Regions from separate parts of the Nocardioides pymetrozini genome, predicted to be linked through region 1. Evidence: predicted binding sites of a transcription regulator. Region 1 holds the regulator's gene; the other holds the start of a gene.
What was found. Region 1 encodes LexA, which represses DNA repair genes until DNA is damaged. Its sites were predicted from a motif close to TCGAACANNTGTTCGA; they were not measured.
Positions count from the first base shown of each region.

Region 1 (3,985 bases):
GGTGGCGACTTCGCGACCGTGGCGGGCTCGGTGGGCCTCAAGCCCTCCGAGCGGGTGGCGCCCGAGGCGCCCCGCGGCGAGTGGCCGGAGGACGCCCAGCCCTGGCGCGGGCTCGACGTGGGCAGTCCGTTCGACTACCGCAAGCAGGGCATCCTGTACGTCGCCCGGCACCTCCCGCCTCCGGGCCGCGACGGGCTGGGGCCGGCCCAGCTCGACGAGATCGCCGAGCTCGTCGACCAGGCCGACGGCCGTACCCTCGGCCTCTTCTCCAGCCGCCGCGCGGCGCAGACGGCGGCCGAGCACGTCCGCACCGCCTTGCCGCACCTGACCACGCTGGCCCAGGGAGAGGCACAGCTCCCCGAGCTCGCACGCCAGTTCGTCGAGGATCCCTACACCTGCCTGTTCGGCACGCTCGGCCTGTGGCAGGGCCTCGACGTCCCCGGCGACACCTGCCAGCTGGTGATCATCGACCGGATCCCGTTCCCCCGCCCGGACGACCCGCTGATGAGCGCCCGCCAGAAGGCAGCCGACCAGGCCGGCGGCAACGGCTTCATGCAGGTGGCCGCCACGCATGCGGCGCTGCTGCTCGCCCAGGGGGCGGGCCGGCTCATCCGCACCACCGAGGACCGCGGCGTGGTCGCCGTGCTCGACCCCCGGCTGGCGACGGCGCGCTACGGCTCCTTCCTCCGGGCCAGCCTGCCGCCGATGTGGGCGACGAGCGACCCCACGGTGGTGCGCCAGGCGCTCGGGCGGCTCAGCGGCCGCGGCGCCTGAGCGTCCGGACCGGGACGCCTCAGCGCACGACCCGCGCGCTGACCTTCGCCGTCGCGTCGCGCTTGCCGGAGTTGGCGAAGGTGATCTCCACCCAGCGCACCTTCTTGCCGAACGCGAAGCGCTTGGTCTTGTCGCCCGAGCGGTTGATCTTGACCGCCTTGGTGACCGGGGCCTGGCCCTTCTTCTGGATCGTGACCAGGACGTAGCCGCCCTTCTTCCGCTTCGGGCCGTCCACGTGCACGCGCAGCTTCGCCTTGCCGGAGACCTTCGACTTGAAGCGGATCGTGCGGGAGGCGAGATGGCGCAGCGAGGTCTTGTCGGACACGGCACGGCGGGAGCTCGTCAGCTTCACGCCGCGCCAGAGCTTGGCGCGGGGGTAGGCGGCGCCCTCGCTGTAGTGCAGGGCCGGGCGCCGGTTGGCCGCGGTGAACCACCCGAACTGCGTGCGCAGGTCGGTGCCGCGCAGCGCGAGCGCACCACCGAGCGCCTGGCGGGCGGTCGGGGCGCCGGCCGCGCGGTCCCACACGTCGCGCACGACGGTCGGCATGCCGCCGGGGACGTTGACCTCGGGGAAGCGCTCGCTGAGGTACTTGAAGAAGATCCACGCACCGTACGGCGCAATGCCGCGGCGGTGGTCCATCGACTGCGCCGGCTGGCCGAGCGGACCGCCCTTGAGGTACTGCCGGTTGTCGTCGATCGAGTCGTAGACCTCGTCCTCGGCCCAGGTCGCGGTGGCCTCCATCAGCCACCCCTCCTCGTTGACGTCGTAGGCGAACTGCACGGCGTGGAAGTACTCGTGGGCGGCGGTGACCTGCAGGTTCCCGGCCGGCCCGGGGACGGGGCCGTACTCGGCGTAGTTGTTGTCGAGCACGCAGTAGGCCGGCGCCGTGACGTGGCCCGACACCCGGGTGTCGGTGGTGCAGTAGCCGTACAGGCCTCGCGGACCGAGGTCGGCCAGGTAGACGTCGAACTCGCTGCCGTCGCTCACCGGCGGACGGTAGCCGGCCGCGGCGTAGCGGCTCGCGACGTGCTTCATGACGCCCAGCACTGCGTTGGCATAGCCCGGGCTCGCGGCGTCGGCCGTGTCGTTGACGTAGCGCACGCAGATGCCGCTGTCGCAGGTCGCGGACTGGTTCGCGGTGGTGTAGCAGGGCAGGCCCGAGCCGGGGCTGCACTCGATGCCGCCGGAGCCGGGCGGGGGGCGGTGGGCGGTGCTGGGCCGGGCGAGCAGCCGCGCGGCGTCGTCCTGGAGCGTCTTGGGAAGGTCGTCCCGGGTGACGGCGAGGTCGCGCAGCGCCATGGTCAGGTCGGCGCCCTCCGCGGGCACCGCGGAGGCGTCCGGCGCGGTCGGGGAGGCTGCGGGCTCGAGGATCTCCTGGACCGTCTCGAGCGCCTGCTCGGCCTCATCCTGGGCCGGGTCCTGGGCCGGGTCGGCGTCGTCGGCGAGCGCCGCCGGGACCATCGGCGCTGCGGGCGCGACGGGGTCCGCCTGGGCGACGGAGCCGAGCGCCGGCACCATCAGCAGCGCGAGGACGAGCGAGAACAGCAGCCCAATGAAGGGGAAGTGGCTGCGACGAGGCATCGGGACCGGCCTTCGGTACGGCGACAGGACGGTCCCGACCCTATGTCACGGGGGCGACGAATGGCGCCTCACACCCGCCGCAGGACCGCCGTCACCTTGCCGAGGATCGTGGCGTTGGTGCCGTCGATCGGCTCGAACGCCGGGTTGTGGGGGAGCAGCCAGACCCGTCCGTCCTTGCGCTGGAAGGTCTTGACCGTGGCCTCGCCGTCGATCATCGCGGCCACGATCTCGCCGTTCTCGGCGGTCGGCTGCTGGCGGATGACGACGTAGTCGCCGTCGCAGATCGCCGCCTCGATCATCGACTCGCCGCTGACCTCGAGCAGGAACAGCTGGCCGTCGCCGACGAGCTGGCGCGGCAGCGGGAAGACGTCCTCCACGCGCTCCTCGGCGAGGATCGGGCCGCCCGCGGCGATCCGGCCGACGACGGGCACGTGGGCCGGCACCGGCGCGGCGTCGCCGATCCCCGTCTCGTCGTACGCCGGGCGGTCGGGGTCCTCGACGGTGCCGAGGGCGCGACGCGCGGCCATCACCTCGGGCAGGAAGACCTCGAGCGCGCGTGGCCGGTTGGGGTCGCGCTTGAGATATCCCTTCTCCTCCAGCGTCCGCAGCTGGTGGGCGACGCTGGAGGTGCTGGTGAGCCCCACCGCCTGGCCGATCTCGCGCATGCTCGGCGGGTAGCCCCGCTTCTCGATGCTGTCCTTGATGTGGGCCAGGACCCGCTGCTGGCGGGGGGTGAGCCCGCTCGCGTCGGCCGGGCCGTCGGGCAGCTCGGCGACGCTGCTCGCCTGCTGCGCGCCCTTGCGCTCGGTGCCCTTGCGCTCAGCCATCAGATGCCCTCCAGATCGGGTGCCGGGTGGTGCGGCCCGCACCAGCGGGCCCGGTGCCGACGCTAACCGAAGCGGACTGCCGGTTTCAAACACCTGTTCGAACCGCGTGTCGCGACACGCGGTCGAACGCGTATTCGAACCGGTGCTGGATTTCTTCGAACACCTGATCTAGTCTCGTACACATGTTCGATCGAACGCCTGATCGAACCCCTTCCGTCGGACCCCCTGCGTAGACAGTCCCCGTTCAGCCGGAGCCCGTCCGCCAGGACCCGTCCACTTCCCCCGGAGGTCACCATGAGCACGATCACCCTCGCCCCCCGCGTTGCCCCCGCCCGTCCCACGAGCGCGTCCCGCCCCGCCTCTCGCGGCCAGGTCCGGCTGACCCGGCGCGGCCGCGCGGTGGTCTTCGGCCTGGCCCTGGTCGTCGTCGCGCTCGCCGCGGTCTGGCTGGCCGCGGGCTCGGCCGCGACCCGCGACTCCGGAGGTGCGGCCCAGATCGACGTGGTGACCGTCGCGCCCGGGGACACGCTGTGGGCGATCGCGAGCGAGGCCGCGGCGGACACCGGCGACAGCGTGCGCGACATGATGCAGGCCATCCAGCAGCTCAACACGCTCGACGGCAGCGTCGTCTACGTGGGCCAGGAGCTGCGCGTCCCGACCAGCTAGGTCGACCGACTTCTCCGCTGCCTCGACCCCAGCGGAGATGGGCCGCCAAGGCCTTGGGGAAAGCCGAGGGGCGGGATCCGACCGAACCGGATCCCGCCCCTCGCGCCGTGCCGGCCCTCAGCGGGCGGCGCGCTTG
Region 1 covers NZ_CP175556.1:840,774-844,758, forward strand. Annotated here, with positions in the region: gene ACJ5H2_RS04100 (ATP-dependent DNA helicase) at 1-774, shown strand, start outside; gene ACJ5H2_RS04105 (MXAN_6640 family putative metalloprotease) at 794-2,356, opposite strand; gene lexA (transcriptional repressor LexA) at 2,425-3,183, opposite strand; gene ACJ5H2_RS04115 (LysM peptidoglycan-binding domain-containing protein) at 3,478-3,849, shown strand; gene ACJ5H2_RS04120 (hypothetical protein) at 3,967-3,985, opposite strand, start outside.

Region 2 (3,985 bases), 900 kb from region 1:
GCTCCTTCTCGAGCGGCCGCCCGGACTTGCGGAAGAGGTCGCGCAGCGCCGCCGGCAGCAGCGTGGAGGTGGGGCCGGCGTCCCAGGCGTAGCCCTCGCGCTCGACGCGCGCGAGGGCCCCGCCGAGGCGGTGCGAGGCCTCGAGGAGGGCAACCTCGTGGCCCAGCTTGGCGAGCCGTGCTGCGGTGGCCATGCCGCCGAGGCCGCCGCCGACGACGACGATGCGAGCCACCCGACTAGTCCTTCGCGACGTCGATCGGCGCGGCGCCGGTCAGGTCGAGGAGCTCGGCGTAGGTGGTCGAGAAGACCGCCGCGGGATGCCCGGCCGCGGCCCACACGGTGTCGTGCCGCTGGAGCCAGCTGTCGACGTACGTCGGCACCGGCGCCGGATGACCGATGGGGGAGACGCCGCCGATCACCTGACCCGTGTGCTCGCGGACGAAGTCGGGCGTGGCGCGGCGCAGCGGGGGCCCGCCGATCGTGGCGCGGACCAGTGCGGTGTCCACGCGGTGCGCTCCCGAGGTGAGGATGAGCACCGGACGTCCGTCGGCGTCGAAGAGCAGACTGTTGGCGATCGCCCCGGCCTCGCAGCCGAGCGCCTCGGCGGCCAGTGCGGCAGTGTGGACCGAGTCGGGCAGAATGACGATCTCGCCGGTTCCGCCCCGGCGCTGGTGCTCGTCGCGGAACCGGGTGATCGAGGGATGCTCGGCCGACATGGGGGTGACCCTATCGAGCGCAGGCATCCCACCCCCGAGATTCCCCCCACCGACTGGAGGAAGCATGCCCGACACCGAGCAGCGGCAGCGGACCGAGCAGGAGTCCCGGCCGGAGCGACCGCCCGCCGTGGTGATCGCCTGCTGGTTGCTGTGGTTCCTGGTCGCCGCGGGGCTGCTCGTGTGCGTGCTGGTCGTCGCCCAGCGCGAGGACCTCGGGAGCGTCTGGTCGCCGATGCAGGTCGGCGACAGCACGGTCCAGCCGGTGGAGTTCGTCCCCGTCATCCTCGTCCTGTACGGCGTCACCGCCGTGCTCGCGGCGACCCTGATCGCGCTCTTCCGGACCGGGCACGACTGGGCTCGGCACTCGCTGGCCGCCATCGTCGTCGGGGTGATCCTGGTCGCGGTCGCCACGGTGCGCACGGACCCGCCGACGATGGTCGACGGCATGGCCATCGCCGCCGCGGTGATCGGGGCGGTGACCCTGGTCTTCCTGTGGCACCCACAGAGCGCCCGCTACGTCCGCGAGGCCAGCCGGTGGGAGCCCGCCGACGGCTGAGCCGGTGCGGCTCCGCCGCTCTCGCGCCGCCCCTTGAGCTGTGTCGGAGGGCGGGTGTACCTTCGAGTCGTTCGAACACGTGTTCGAACAGATTTCGAGGAGAAGACGCCGTGGCCCAGCAGTTCGCCCCTCTCACGGTCAGCCCGCACGCCCTGCCGGCGACCACCCACAACTACCTGATCCGGTCGGCGGAGTCGCTCAGCGAGGCGGTGGCGGCGCGCGACGTGCCCACCCGCTACGCCTGTGCCCACGTCGCCGCGCTGCGGGCCGCGGCGGCGCTGCTGGCGGCGCGCGCTCGTCCCGTGGCCGGGCGACGGCGGGCTCAGCGCAACGCGTGGGTGCTGCTGGCCGAGGTCGCTCCTGAGCTCGCGGAGTGGGCGACCTTCTTCGCCGCTGGCGCCGCCAAGCGTGCCGCCGCCGAGGCGGGCTCGGTCCGCGCCGTGACCGAGCGCGAGGCCGACGACCTGGTGCGCGACGCCGACCGCTTCCTGGCCCTGGTCGAGCAGGCCCTCGGGCTGACGCCGCACGTCCCCCTGGGTGAGCAGCTCGCCGGCCGCGCGGTCGGCTGACCGAGGCGCCTGCTGAGCTTCCGCCCCGGGCGCACTAATGTTCCTCGCATGGCCTCTCGCGAGCAGCGTGGATCGGTCCGCACCGCGGCCGTGTGGGATGCCCTCGAGTCCGCGCTCGCGGGTGGACCGCGCGACGTCGTGGACCTCGGGGGAGGCACGGGCGGCTTCGCCGTGCGGCTCGCCGAGTCCGGTCACCGCGTCCGGGTCGTCGACCCGAGCCCCGATGCGCTGGCGGCGCTCGCGCGCCGCGCCCGGGAGGCGGATCTCGAGGTGTCCGGCCTGCAGGGGGACGTCACCGACCTCGTCGACGTGGTGGGTGCCGGCAGCGCGGACGTGGTCTTGTGCCACGGGGTGCTCGAGGTGGTCGATCCCGCACTCGCCCTGCAGCGGATCGGTGAGGTGCTGCGCCCCGGCGGGCTGCTCAGCCTCGTCGTCGGACAGCGCCACGCCGCCGTCATCGCCCGGGCGATGGCGGGTCACTTCCAGCAGGCGCGCAGCCTGCTCGACGATCCCACTCCGCTCGACGCCCGCACCGGCCGTCGGTTCACCGCCGACGAGGTGCGCGCGCTGCTCGCCGACCGCGGGTTCGACCCGGTCGCGGTGCACGCCGTCCGCGTCTTCGCCGACCTCGTCCCCGCCGCCCTCGTCGACCAGGAGCCCGGCGCGGCCGCGGCCCTGGTGGACCTGGAGCGGGCCGTGGCGGAGCGCCCCGAGTACCTCCCGCTGGCCACCCAGCTGCACGTCCTGGCACGCGCGTCGGGCTGACCTCGGAGGCGGGCCGTGACGGTCCGCTGCCCGATCCTCCACGTGGACATGGACGCTTTCTACGCGTCGGTGATGATCCGCGACAGGCCCGAGCTCCACGACGTCCCGGTGGTCGTCGGCGGCGGTCACCGCGGGGTCGTGCTCTCCGCCAACTATCCCGCCCGCCGCTACGGCATCCGCTCCGGCATGCCGGGCGCCGAGGCCGCCCGGCTGTGCCCTCATGCCGTCACGATGGCGCCCGACTTCGGCCTGCTCACGCCGGTGTCGAAGGCGATCATGGAGACCTTCCGGACGGTCACGCCGGTGGTCGAGGTGACCTCGCTCGACGAGGCATTCCTCGACGTGCGCGGAGCGGAGCGCCTGTTCGGGCCGCCCGAGGCGATCGCCGAGCGGCTGCGGTCGCGGATCCGTGCCGAGCACGGCATCACCTGCTCGGTCGGCATCGCCGCGTCGGTCTCGGTCGCCAAGCTCGCCAGCCGGCAGGCCAAGCCCGACGGCGTCCGGGTGATCACGCCGGAGCGCTTCGTCGAGGAGGTGCATCCGCTCGACGTCGGCGACCTGTACGGCGTGGGAGAGGCCACCCGCCAGCGGCTGCGCCGGCTGGGTCTGGTCACGGTGGGCGACGTGGCGGCGCTGCCGGTCGACCTGCTGCGCCGGATGCTCGGCCACCACCTCGGTGGCCACCTGCACGCCCTGGCGTGGGGTGCCGACCGCACCGAGCTGGTCCCGGGCGGTGCGGGCGTCTTCGGCTTCGGCGAGGGCGAGCCCGAGGGCAGCATGGGTGCCCAGCACACCCTCGCCGTCGACGTGCGCGACCGGGAGGCGCTGCGTCGCGAGCTGCTCCGGCTCACCGCCCGCGTGACGGCCCGGGTCCGCGGGGCAGGTCGCACGGGCCGCACCGTCACGGTCACCGTCCGCTTCGCGGACTTCACCACCGTCCAGCGCTCCCGCACGCTGCCCGAGCCCACCGACGTCACCCAAGAGGTGTACGCCGTCGCGGTGGTCCTGCTCGACGGTCTCCTCGACGCCCGGCGACCGCGGCCGCTGGCCGTGCGCCTCGTGGGCGTGCGGGTCGAGGGGCTGCGGCGCCTGCGCTCGGGGGACGGGCGCCAGCTCGCCCTGGGGGAGCGGGACCCGGGCTGGCCCGACGCCGACCGCGCGGTCGACCGGGCCGTCGGGCGCTTCGGCCAGGCGGCCGTGCGCCGGGCGAGCCTGCTGTGAGCGCGCGCCCTCTCCCGGGGCACAATTTCGGGGGACGCCCTACCACCGCTGGAGATGGCTGCCTACACTTGAAGGAAGTCATCGGGCGGGCGACCGCCTCACACGTGTCGGAGGATTCGGTGCCACTCTCGGAAGAGGAGCTGCGACTGCTGGAGCAG
Region 2 covers NZ_CP175556.1:1,735,792-1,739,776, forward strand. Annotated here, with positions in the region: gene ACJ5H2_RS08475 (phytoene desaturase family protein) at 1-232, opposite strand, end outside; gene ACJ5H2_RS08480 (YbaK/EbsC family protein) at 237-716, opposite strand; gene ACJ5H2_RS08485 (hypothetical protein) at 781-1,272, shown strand; gene ACJ5H2_RS08490 (SAV_6107 family HEPN domain-containing protein) at 1,383-1,841, shown strand; gene ACJ5H2_RS08495 (methyltransferase domain-containing protein) at 1,890-2,606, shown strand; gene dinB (DNA polymerase IV) at 2,622-3,827, shown strand; gene ACJ5H2_RS08505 (DUF3040 domain-containing protein) at 3,947-3,985, shown strand, end outside.
Region 2: the regulator LexA is predicted to act here: its motif matches at 1,344-1,359, upstream of ACJ5H2_RS08490 (SAV_6107 family HEPN domain-containing protein).